One region of the Clostridium thermosuccinogenes genome, then DNA from elsewhere that is predicted to be linked to it. Evidence: predicted binding sites of a transcription regulator. Region 1 holds the regulator's gene; each other region holds the start of a gene.
What was found. Region 1 encodes LexA, which represses DNA repair genes until DNA is damaged. Its sites were predicted from a motif close to CNAACANNTGTTNG; they were not measured.

Region 1 (3,214 bases):
TACAAAGAAATCCTCTCCTACCTAAGAGGAGAGATTTCACTGGACGAAGCAATTTATATTATTAAAAGGGATACCCGACATTATGCCAAAAGGCAGATGACATGGTTCAAAAAAATACCTGATGTCCATTGGATTGACGTCGACAAGCTGGACGGACATTTAGAATTATTGGAAAATGTCAAAGATTATCTTGCAACATTTGGAATTTTCCTATAGAATAATATTAAAATGATGAACCAAAACATTGCTCATTATATATTTAATATACAATGTGTCAATATTTATGCAAGCGCAGAAAACAGAGGAGGATTATTGTGGTTAAGAATAGTATTAATTTGCAAGATGTTTTCCTGAATCAGGTAAGAAAGGATCATATTCCCGTTACAATCTATCTTACCAACGGCTTTCAATTGAAAGGCATGGTAAAAGGATTTGACAACTTTACTGTAGTTTTGGATAGCGAAGGAAAGCAGCAGCTTGTTTATAAACATGCCATATCAACTGTAAGCCCGATGAAAATGGTAAATTTGATTTTCAACGATAACAAAGAATAAAATATATTTATTTTTATGGGCAATATAATTGATATATCCATTTCAGAAGTTTTACCTGTGCATGATAAAATAGGGTCCATATTATTAGGCCCTATTTTATTATGCTGTCATTGATTGTTCTGCTATATAGTTTTCCATGCATCTGCTGTAAGCTTTGAAAATAAGAAATTGAGCTTATGCTGCACTTCGGTGTTATCCAATCCATTAATCTGCTTGATACTCTCTTTAGTTTATTCTTAAAATCTCTATATGTCATTTAAATCTTTACATTTACACAAGAAGCCTTGGATTAAAGCACTGCAATTCCGTCCCTTGCCTTAAGTCTGTACTTTAATCCGCATAATATCGCAATATCGTATCAGAAATAAGCTATAAAGCTTATTGAATCACAGCTTTCTGAAAACACCAATCACTTTCCCGAGAATTGACACGCCCTCTTTGACGATAATGGGGTCGTAATATTTGTTCTGCGGCTGAAGCCTGATATAATCCTTTTCTTTGTAGAAGGTTTTAACCGTCGCCTCATCTCCAATCAAAGCAACAACAATATCGCCGTTGGATGCCACTGACTGCTGCTTAACAAGCACATAATCCTTGTCTAATATGCCTGCTTCCACCATACTATCTCCCTGAACCCTCAGCATAAATGCCGTAGAATTCTGTACGAAATCCACCGGGATTGGAAAGGTGTCTTCTATATTCTCAACAGCGAGAATGGGCTGTCCTGCTGTAACCTTGCCGACTATAGGCACATCCACCAGCTCTTTTTTGGAATAATACTCGCCTTCTTTTCTAACTTCCGTTTCCTTGTTATTGGATATAATCTTCAACGCTCTGGGCTTTGTAGGATCTTTCTGAAGATAACCGTTTTTTTGCAGCTGCTCGATATAACCATGTACAGTAGAGGTCGATTTATAACCCATAGCGCTGCATATTTCCCTTACTGAAGGAGGATACCCTTTTTCATCTATTTGCTGTCTAAGAAATTCAAGTATTTTCCGCTGCTTTTCATTAAGCGGACTCTTATTATCTTTTTGCATGGTTTGCACCTCAGTTCGAATTATTTGATAGCAACCTTTCATAAGCCAGAAAATTTATAGTAAATCAATATGTAACCAGACCCACGGATAATGATGCAGGCCATACCACCTGGCTTAATTACAGGTTCGGCATTCTTTCTACCTTATTATAACATATTTTTTACAAAAATCAAACTAATGTTCGAATTTTTTTCACAAATTATTGACAAAGAACTAATGTTCGTATATAATTCAGTTAACAAAGGAACAAATGTTCTGTTGTGGAGGCGGTTTTATGAGAAAAAGGTATGTATTGAAGAACAAGAAGAGATTCATATTATTCATTTCCTTCATAACCTTCATAATGCTTACAACCTTGTTTGCCGCAAGCGTACAGGGATATAAGGAACCTACATATATGGAAATAACCGTTTTTCATGGGGACAACCTGTGGAATATTGCCGAAAAATACAGCACAGGCGGAGATTTGAGAGAGTACATTCATAAAATAATAGAAATAAACAATCTATCCGGCAGCAACATATATGCAGGCTCCAAGCTTTTGATACCTGTCGGAAGTTAGCAGTACGAAAGCTTAATCAGCTGCATACTTTTTGAATTACCATGTTTACTAATGCATTCCCACCGGTTATAATTTATCTTAATAATGGCAATAAAAAGGAGTATATCAGTATGAACAAGGAATGTTTGTTGTATGACCGGGAATGCGTTGATTGTGGCGAATGCGACATATGCGACCTGGACCCGGAGAAAAGGTGCGACAACTGTTGCAAATGCCTGGATGATATAGATGAATATAGAACTGTTTATTTGGAAGAGTTCATGGACATTCAAGAAGAAAAAGAAATGATAGAAAATTTCAATAATAATGAAAAAGAGAAAGAATGACATGATGTTCTGATAAATAAGGTTCTGCCAAGTTCAGTACTATCATTCAATACCTGGGTTTAGCCTGGCTTTACCAGCTATCAGTTCAATGAACTCCGATTTGAATACAACTTTCTATGACAAAATCATAGAAAGCTGTTTATTATTCCAGAAAGAAAACATTAAAAAGTGAAAATAAAAAGGGAAGTTAATTCAATCACTAGCCTAAAGACATATCCCTTAAATTATTGACATATTAGTAAAGTGTTATATAATTGAACATAAATTACATAGATTGCCAAAGCCGTTAATTTATTTTATTAGATTTGGTGTTGATCATGGGTATAGATATTTTATTTTATGAAACAGACACAGACATGAATGCCCAACCATCATGGTTGTATAGTGCATATAAGGATTTGCAAATAGACAGTATCTTTCAGCATCTTTATTCTGATGATTTCTATTCCAGTCTATAATGGAAGATTGTCAAGGGAGCTCAAGGAGTTATCCGAATTGATTAATAGAATCAATTCCGACACACTGGTACTATTCAATGAGCCTTTTACGTCCTGTACTTCAGTGGACTCATTGACAATGTCACTGGAATTGATCTGTTATCTAAAGTTGCTGGGAGTTAGAGGCCTGTGGGTGACCCATATTCACGTTCTGGCGGATCAGTGCGATATTTTGAATAAATTGCTGGAGCAGGGTTCAAAGCTAATCTCACTGGCTGTGGGAGTGGAAGAAGGG
Region 2 (3,214 bases), 120 kb from region 1:
GATATATAGCCAAAAAAGATGAGGAAGATGGCTGGAAAGCGGTGGGGACGTTTATAAATGTAATTTTCATGGCAATGATAATCATCAGCGCCATAGGAATCGTATTTTCACCGGGAATTGTGGATTTTATGGCCAAAGGTTATACGGAAGAAGCAAAGCAGCTCACAGTCAGACTGGTTCGGATATTGTTTCCTTCCGTTTCATTTTTGATGCTGGCCGGACTGGTTAACGGCGTTCTGAACTCATATCAGAAATTTGCAGCCGCAGCCTATGGTCCATCATTATATAACCTGGGAAGCGCCTTGAGCGTCCTGATGTTCAGCAGGTTTGGCGTGGAAAAGGTGGCCTTGGGGTTTATGGGCAGCGCCCTTTTTTATTTTTTATTTCAGCTGTCCTTTGCCATTAAAAATATGAAATATTACAGGCCGGTAATTAAAATAAGGCATGCCGGTTTTCAAAGGTTATTCAGGCTGGCTGTGCCTTCCCTGCTGGCATCCTCGATTACCCAAATTAATTTGCTGATTCTGAACAAGTTTACTTCGGGTTTTTCCAGCGGAAGCGTAACGGCTTTGAGAAATGCCAATGATACCTGGCAGCTTCCTTACGGAGTGTTTGCCATGGGCATGGGTATGGCTTTGCTTCCTGCCATGTCAGAGAAGTCTGTGCTGGACCAGAAGGAAGATTTCAGCAGAATCGTGAGCAAAGGTTTAAAAACGGTTCTTATGCTGAATATTCCCTCCACTGTGGGCTTGATGATTTTGAATGTTCCTGTGATAAGTGCAATTTATAAATGGTCGGACAAGGTTGACATCGCCTTGACCGGAAGGATATTGATTTTTTATTCCATTGCCCTTATTACCCAGTCGATGCTGGCCATAATCAACAGAGCTTTTTATGCGATAAACGATACCAAAACACCTTTATATGTAGGCACAATAACCATCGCGGCAAATGCTTTGCTGTGCCAGTTTTTCAACAGCATGACAAATCTTGAGGTGGCAGGGATTGCATTGGCTTACTCCCTGTCCAGCATGCTCAATGCCAGCATGCTGATGTTTAAGCTGGAGAAGAAAACAAAATCACTGAACATCGGACAACTTATGAACTTCATTATAAAGGTTGCCCTCGCTTCAGTTGTCATGGGTATGGTGCTTGCAGTGATGGATCATTTCGCTGTGGTGGATTTCCTCAGGCCTTTCAGCATTAAGTCAAAAATAGGCGAGCTCGTATACCTGATGATGGAGATCTCGGTCGGAGCACTGGTGTTCTTTATCACTGCCATGTTGTTAAAGGTTGATGAAGCTGTTGAGATATTTAAAACTGCAATGGAGAAAATGGCGCAAGGTTATAGAAAAATTTCGAAAATATTTTAAATTTTTGTAAAAAAATGCAAAAGTAATATTGACACTAAAATCCTTATAATATATAATTGATTTAAGAACAGATGTTCGTTAATTTCTCTAAGGAGGAAATATGTTGATATGATTGAGAAGAAAAAGGCACTGGAAATGGCATTGGGGCAGATTGAAAAACAGTTCGGCAAAGGAGCTGTTATGAAGCTGGGAGAAAATGCCCATATGAATGTGGAGGCTATCCCGACCGGAGCTCTTGGTCTGGATATTGCCCTGGGTGTAGGTGGCGTTCCCAGGGGAAGGATAGTAGAGATATATGGGCCGGAGTCCTCCGGTAAAACCACTGTTGCGCTGCATATAATTGCAGAAGCGCAGAAAGCAGGCGGAGATGCAGCGTTTATTGATGCGGAGCATGCTCTGGATCCGGTTTATGCCAAAAATTTAGGTGTTGATATAGATAATCTGATAGTTTCCCAGCCTGATACAGGCGAACAGGCGCTGGAAATTGCGGAAGCCTTGGTAAGAAGCGGAGCTATCGATGTTATTGTAATAGACTCTGTGGCAGCTTTGGTTCCGAAAGCAGAGATAGACGGAGAGATGGGCGACGCTCATGTGGGCTTGCAGGCAAGACTAATGTCGCAGGCTTTAAGAAAGCTGGCAGGGGTTATAAGCAAGTCAAAAACTACTGCTGTGTTCATAAACCAGTTGAGGGAAAAGGTTGGTGTCATGTTTGGAAACCCGGAAACTACCCCCGGTGGAAGGGCTCTGAAGTTCTATGCATCGGTAAGGCTTGATGTCAGAAAGATAGAGACCATCAAGCAGGGCAGCGATATGATAGGAAGCAGAACGAGGGTTAAGGTGGTTAAAAACAAGGTGGCGCCGCCGTTTAGAGAGGCAGAATTTGATATAATTTACGGCGAAGGCATATCAAAGGAAGGAAACATCCTGGATGTGGGTGTAAACCTGGATATAATCAACAAGAGCGGATCATGGTTCTCTTATAATGGTCAGAGGATTGGACAGGGCAGAGAGAATGTGAAGCAGTTCCTTAAGGAGAATAAAGATATCGCTGCCGAAATAGAAGCAAAAATCCGGGAGTTTTATAAAAACTCGACGGTGAATTCCTTTTCCGCAACCGAGCCTATAAGCACGGATGACGATGAAATGCCGGAAAGCGATGAATAAAACCGACATTAATATAGAATTTTACTGATGGTACTTCTTCATTGATGATAAAATGTATAACTAAATGTAGGAGCTGGTGGTCGAAATTATGATGAGCATTATTTTGAAAACCATGCTCCTGTTTTGTTTCAATAAAAAAGGAGGACGCGATGGTTATCACGTCGGTGGAGGAAAGCAAAAACTCTAAGGACATATTGCTGGTGTATATTGATGGGAGTTATTCCTTTTCTATTTCCCGGGAGGATTACATCTCCCTAAACCTTTATGAAGAAAAGGAGCTTACCGAGGAGGATGTGGAGTACATTAAGAATACAGTAAATGTCAGAGCTGCCAAATATGCTGCGGTAAAATACCTGTCTCTCAAGCAAAGAAGCAGCGGGGAGGTTTATGGAAAGCTCAAGAGGGAAGGGTATGACGGCGATGTGATAGAAAAAGCAATAGAAGAGTTGCAGGATATGGGTTATATAAACGACCGGGTATATGCCCGGAAGTTCGTAAATGACAGGATTAAGCTGAAACCAAAGTCGGTTAGAATGCTGAAAATGGAGCTGCAAAACAAGGGTATAGAGGATGAGATAATAGATGAAGTACTGAGGGAAGTGGACCAGGATGATGAGGAAATTGCTCTGAGGCTTATATCAAAGAAATTCGGAAGATATGACCTGAGGGATGAAAAG
Region 3 (3,214 bases), 2.3 Mb from region 1:
TCTATTACTTCAAAATTGTATTTGTAATCCATTGTCCACTTCTCAACATATTCATCCTCGTATTCGGTAAGGTTCCTGCCCAGCTTGAGCTTTTTTGATATCTTACCGCGGATGTCGGTGAATTTCTTGTATTCTTCCAGATATTTTTCCAGGTCGAAATAGTTCCTGATATTTTTGTTGTACCAATTATCAGCAACTTTCACAATATAGCTCTTGGTAAGAACCTTATGCTCGCTGCAGTGGCGAAAAAGGGCATACATTACATCTTCATCAAACTTATACCTGTCAAACCACGCGTCAATGTCAGTATACCAGGAAGGGGGCATCACACCCTGGAAATATGTATTGTTTATTGAGGTTATGGTTTCACTGCGCTTTTTATTTTTCTCCGAGTTTGATACAGCTTCTTCAGGCGTAGATGTAGTTTTGAGCCTGTACAGCTTGTTTATTTCCTTCTCTTTAAGGTCGGCAAGTACAATGTCATCCTTGCTTTTGGTTATAATCCCGACACTTTCCAGGTAAGTGAATGCATTCTTCAGCTTTTGCTCATCTATCTGGAGCTTTTTTGAAAGCTCCTCAATGGAAATCTGTTTATTATATTTACATAAAAACAGACAGTATATGTACACTTTTACATAATCCCCATCCATGGAAGGGAGATGCTCGCTTATGAAAATGTCAGGCACAAGCGTGTCAGAAAATAATATGGACTTATATGGTTCTATGTTCATCGGCAACAACCTCATTTCAATAGTATAAACAATACATTCCTGGATTTCAAATGGTATATGGCTTAACTCCGGCCGATATGGAATGCCGCACTTTTCTAAGCTTTTGACTTCAGGGTGCGGCATCCATATTAATCTAATTATATCATATAAGCTTGGCCTATTACAAAAGAGAATAAACCTTATGAACGGCGGCAGGGAAATAATTGAGGTAAGTTTAGGTTTGTCCTTATAAATGCATCAGACAGGAAAATGATGAATTCCATAATATCCTATTGCATTTTTTCTTTGTTTGTATTAATATATTATATGTTCTTCTTAATATGCGCCCATAGCTCAATTGGATAGAGCGTCTGACTACGGATCAGAAGGCTGCGGGTTCAAATCCTACTGGGCGCGCCAAAAAAAAATAAGAGCCTGTAAGGGTAATAGCTTACAGGTTTTTATTTTTTCTGCAGATTCACCGGATTCAATTGTTGTTTCTTATCTCTCATAAAACCGAACAAATGTTTGCATACGCAAAAATTCCATGGTATAATATTACCCAGATGGTACAAGTTACATATGAAGAGCTCAAGAAGATTCATAAGATAGGTTTGGGAAGTGCGGAATTATGGAAATGATAGTCGCTAATTCTATGAGTAAACTGGATAAGCTGAAAATACTCGCCGAAGGGGCAAAGTATGACGTATCCTGTGTCTCCAGCGGCAGCTCAAGAAAAAATACTTCAGGAGGGCTGGGAGACAGCTTTGCAGGAGGAATATGCCACAGCTTTACCCCTGATGGCCGCTGCATATCGCTTTTAAAAGTGCTGATGAGCAACGACTGCGTTTTCAACTGCGCTTATTGTGTAAACAGGATATCCAGTGATATTCCGAGGACCACTTTCAGTCCGGAAGAATTAGCCGATATAGTCATCAATTTTTACAGGCGCAATTATATTGAAGGGCTGTTTTTGAGCTCTGCGGTACATAAAAACGCGAACTACACCATGGAGCTATTGCTAAGGACACTGAAGCTTTTAAGGAAAGAATACAGATTTAACGGATACATACATGTTAAAGCAATACCTGGCGCGAGTCGTGAGCTGATAGAACAAGCAGGGCATTATGCGGACCGCATGAGCATAAATATTGAGCTTCCGTCCAATGACAGCCTGAAGCTGCTGGCACCTCAGAAAAATAAAGAGACGATATTGGGGCCCATGTCCTATATTAGTTCAATGATACAGGAAAATAAGGAAAGTATGAAAAAGAGTAAAAACGTTAAATATTTCGTGCCGGCAGGGCAGAGCACTCAGCTTATTGTGGGGGCTACACCGGACACCGATGTCAAAATCCTGAAACTCAGCGAAGCCTTATATCGGAAATATAATTTGAAAAGGGTGTTTTATTCTGCATATGTTCCGGTATCAAACCATCCTGCCCTTCCACAGATCGCCAAGCCGCCTCTTCTTCGTGAACACAGGCTGTACCAGGCAGATTGGTTGCTTAGGTTTTATGGGTTCAGCGCTGATGAGCTTTTATCGGCAGATCATCCGAATTTCAACAGGTATCTGGATCCAAAATGTGACTGGGCATTAAGGAATCTTCATCTTTTTCCGGTAGAAATAAATAAATGTGATTATGAGACTTTGCTGCGTGTGCCGGGTATAGGGGTAAAATCCGCTCAGAGGATCATCACTGCACGAAGGAGAAGTTCCCTTGACTTTGAGGACATTAAAAAGTTTGGAGTGGTGCTGAAAAGAGCCCAATATTTTATTACCTGCAAGGGAAAATCCTATTGCAAAATAAAATTGAATGACGATTTTATCTATCAAAACCTCCTGCTTAGCAGTGCAGAAGAAAACTCCAAACACAATTACCCGGTTCCGGAATATGAGCAGTTATCCTTTTTACCTCCGGAATATAATGGACATGGAGGCCGTGAGATCTATAGCGGAGGGATTCCCGGCAGGGAGCTGGCAAATATAGTTCCGCGGGCGGAGAGGTTTAAGTCCATAACCGGAGAATTGTAGCAAAAGGAGCGTTGTAAAATGAGGGAAATGACTTGCTATATATATGACGGGACTTTTGAAGGCTTGCTTACGGCAATTTACGAAGCTTTCTCAAGACGGGAAAAGCCTGGAAGGATAGCATCTGTCAGGGGATTACAGCAAAGCTTCCTGGAGCAGTATGTATCGATAGATACAGACATTGAAAAAGCAAAAAGGGTTTATCATTCAATCAGCAGTAAGATTTCTCCCGAGGCTCTGGATAATGTTTACCGGGTCTATCTTGCCGACAGGGAGGAGAACAATGCCGGTATAATATATGAATACCTGAAACTTGGCTGGAAATTAGGGGCCAAGGTAGACTCATACCTTGCAGACGATAGAGTGTTAAAGGTACATAAAATAAGGCAGAGGGTTGACCTGGAAGTTCACAGGATGATGGGTTTTATTCGCTTTCGACTGCTTCGGGGCGGTATATATTATGCTCCTATTG
Region 4 (3,214 bases), 230 kb from region 1:
GTACCTCTTATTCCTTCACATTTTATAGAGGTACCATTTGCAGGTGGCAACCTCATACTTTAGTTCATATTGCCTCTCCACCCCGTTGATTTCGCTTTGACAACGGTAAACCATCATTCGATTGCCGGCCAGCTTCTCTTCACTTCTTTCCGAGATACGTCCTATTTTTACAGTAATAAACTCATTATTGTCGTCCTTTATCTGAAACTTAAAAGGCGTCAAAGTGCCATTTTCCGAAAACCACGCTATCATTTTTATCTGTTTCATATAAACCTTCATCTATCTCACCTTCTAAAGTATGCTTGTCATCACCGGAAAGTCCTCAACTATGCCGCCCTGGAGCGGTGAAAGCCTGGAGTAAAGGAATCCTGCCCTAAAGACGCTTAGGCTTCCGAATTTCATTCTTATGCCATCTATGGCCTTATCTATCTTCCTTTGCTTTTCATAATCCTTTTCCAGCATGGAAAGCTGAACAAAATCATTTCCGCAGAGCTCCGATACCCTCACCCCCAAATTCCTTATAGGTTCGCCCTTCCAGGCTTCATCAAAAAGCCTGCATGCCTCTTCATATATGGCGTTTGTACAGTCCGTTGGGACAAAAAACTTCCTCTGGTGGGAATAGGACTTAAGCTCGTTGGTCTTTATCGACACCTGTACAAGCCTGCAGCAAAAATTGCCGTGACGCAGCCTCATGCCCACCGTTTCCACCAATGACAGCAATACCTTGTGGGCGGTTTCCCGATCCTCCACATCAAAATGGATGGTGCAGCTGTTCCCTATGCCCTTTACATATGGTATTTCCCCTTCGGGCTTCACTTCCGAATTCTCAATTCCGTTGGCATAGCACCATAAAACCTCACCCCAGCTTTTAAACTTGTATCTTAGATATTCCACCTCCGTATTGGCCAGGTCTCCTATGGTATATATCCCCATTTTCATGAGTTTTGCCTCCGTAGCCGCACCAACCATGTACAAGTCCCTGACATTGAGCTTCCACATCTTGAAAGGTATTTCCTCTCTGTAAAGGGTGGTAACAGCATCGGGCTTTTTAAGGTCCGAAGCCATCTTCGCCAGCAGCTTGTTGGTGGATATGCCGATGGAAACCGTAAACCCCAGCTCTTTTTTAATCCTGTCCTTAATGTGGTGAGCTACCTTCACAGGATCTCCCAATACTTTTTCCATGCCGGTATAATCCAAAAATACTTCATCAATTGAAAAAACCTGTATCCTGTCCGAATAATCCTTTAATATTTCCAGCATCGCAGAACTGCACTGCATATAAACATGGTATTCCGGAGGAATCACCACAAGGGACGGACATTTCCGCAGCGCCTGGACAACAGGCTCACCGGTCTGTATGCCATATTTTTTTGCCGGAATGCTTTTAGCAAGCACAATACCATGACGGGTCGCCTGATTTCCCCCTACAATGGATGGTATTTCCCGATAATCAACTGTTCCGCCATGCTGCAGAGCATACACGGTAGACCACGACAAAAAGGCACTGTTTGCATCCACGTGCATAATAATCCTGTCATTCATAGTTCTTCCACCCCGCACACCCTATTATAATACCGAACAAGTGTTCGTGTAAATACCTATTTTAAATTATGCATAACCGGGTTATTTCATACCATGAAAAAGAAAAACGGATCATCGAACATTTGTTGTTCTGAAGCAAACGGTTTTAGTTTTTTGATCATACAGGACGTGAGAAAGCATATAAAAAGGCCTGACTCCGATATTCTTCCGGAATCAGACCTTGACTTCGTAATCTTTATTTGACTGGCGAAAGGTTCAATCTCCCGCCTTTTTCCTACTTAGAGCCCGCGGCTCAAGGCGTTTAGCTTAATTCAAGGCAATTAACCCAATACGCTGAGCAACACGCCGGCCGCGACAGCCGAGCCGATAACACCTGCCACATTCGGACCCATAGCATGCATGAGGAGAAAGTTTCCCGGATTGGCTTCCTGGCCGACCTTCTGGGAAACCCTGGCAGCCATAGGAACGGCTGAAACTCCGGCTGAACCGATAAGAGGATTCACCTTTCCTCCTGTTGCAAAGCACATCAGCTTGCCAAAAAGCACACCGCCGGCAGTACCGATAGAGAATGCTACAAGCCCCAGAGCAATGATGCCTAAAGTCTTTTTGTCCAGGAAGGCATCCCCTGTTGCCGTTGCACCAACGGAAACTCCAAGGAAGATGGTGACAATATTCATCAATTCGTTCTGTGCAGTTTTACTTATTCTTTCAACGACACCGCTTTCCCTGAAAAGATTGCCCAGCATCAGCATTCCCACAAGCGGGGCAGCATCAGGGACTATGAAGGAAACAATTATCGCTACCATGATGGGGAATATGATCTTTTCCGTTTTTGAAACAGGTCTTAACTGTTTCATTACTATTTCCCTCTCTTTTTTGGTTGTGAGAAGCTTCATGATAGGCGGCTGTATCAAGGGAACAAGAGCCATATATGAGTATGCAGCAATGGCTATAGGACCGAGGAGATGAGGAGCGAGCTTGGAAGTAACGAATATGGCCGTCGGTCCGTCAGCTCCACCTATAATGCCTATCGCGCCGGCTTCCTGGGGAGTATAGCCTAAGGCACTGGCTCCTATGAAGGTTATGAAAATACCCAACTGGGCAGCCGCACCGAGAAGCAAGCTTTTAGGATTTGCAATCAAAGGACCGAAGTCGGTCATCGCCCCGATGCCAAGGAATATGAGGGGCGGGTATATTCCCATCTTTACTCCCTGATACAGGTAGTAAATGAGTCCACCTTCATCATAAGAGCTCAAGCCTACCACCGGCAGGTTTGCCAGGAGCATACCGAAGGATATGGGCAAAAGAAGAAGCGGCTCATATTTTCTCACGATTGCCAGGTATATAAGAAAACAGGCAATGCCGATCATGAGAAAATCCTTCCAGTTGCCCTGAACGAAGCCTGAGTTTAATATCAGATCTTTGACGGTATTAATGAATTCTGAAAGCATATATAACAACCATCCTTCTAACTAAATTGTGCAAAGCTTTTTAAACATACTGTACAATTAATGCAAAACAAAAACACTTTCAGGGTATTACATGCAAAGAACACCTGCAAGCTTAGATACCTACAGCTTTGCAGCTATCTGCTCCTTTCTGCTGACGGAATTCCATACGGGAGAAATCTGGGGTATGCGCCTGTATGATTTCACATGTATGTTGGATTCGG

Region 2: a site for LexA is predicted at 1,438-1,451, ahead of recA (recombinase RecA). Genes of this name have one in related genera too.
Region 3: a site for LexA is predicted at 1,228-1,241, ahead of CDO33_RS19610 (putative DNA modification/repair radical SAM protein). Genes of this name have one in related genera too.
Region 4: a site for LexA is predicted at 1,576-1,589, ahead of CDO33_RS09915 (DNA polymerase Y family protein). Genes of this name have one in related genera too.

The regions. Positions count from the first base shown of each region.
Region 1 is NZ_CP021850.1:2,040,579-2,043,792, reverse strand. Features, by position in the region: gene miaA (tRNA (adenosine(37)-N6)-dimethylallyltransferase MiaA) at 1-216, shown strand, start outside; gene hfq (RNA chaperone Hfq) at 315-554, shown strand; gene lexA (transcriptional repressor LexA) at 941-1,594, opposite strand; gene yneA (cell division suppressor protein YneA) at 1,869-2,156, shown strand; gene CDO33_RS08995 (hypothetical protein) at 2,267-2,482, shown strand; gene CDO33_RS08990 (P-loop NTPase family protein) at 2,978-3,214, shown strand, end outside.
Region 2 is NZ_CP021850.1:1,920,623-1,923,836, forward strand. Features, by position in the region: gene murJ (murein biosynthesis integral membrane protein MurJ) at 1-1,373, shown strand, start outside; gene recA (recombinase RecA) at 1,482-2,537, shown strand; gene CDO33_RS08435 (regulatory protein RecX) at 2,687-3,214, shown strand, end outside.
Region 3 is NZ_CP021850.1:4,490,689-4,493,902, reverse strand. Features, by position in the region: gene CDO33_RS19620 (DnaD domain-containing protein) at 1-731, opposite strand, end outside; tRNA gene CDO33_RS19615 (tRNA-Arg) at 1,054-1,130, shown strand; gene CDO33_RS19610 (putative DNA modification/repair radical SAM protein) at 1,366-2,745, shown strand; gene CDO33_RS19605 (TIGR03915 family putative DNA repair protein) at 2,764-3,214, shown strand, end outside.
Region 4 is NZ_CP021850.1:2,268,468-2,271,681, forward strand. Features, by position in the region: gene CDO33_RS09910 (hypothetical protein) at 16-279, opposite strand; gene CDO33_RS09915 (DNA polymerase Y family protein) at 292-1,542, opposite strand; gene CDO33_RS09920 (sodium ion-translocating decarboxylase subunit beta) at 1,863-2,993, opposite strand; gene CDO33_RS09925 (OadG family protein) at 3,114-3,214, opposite strand, start outside.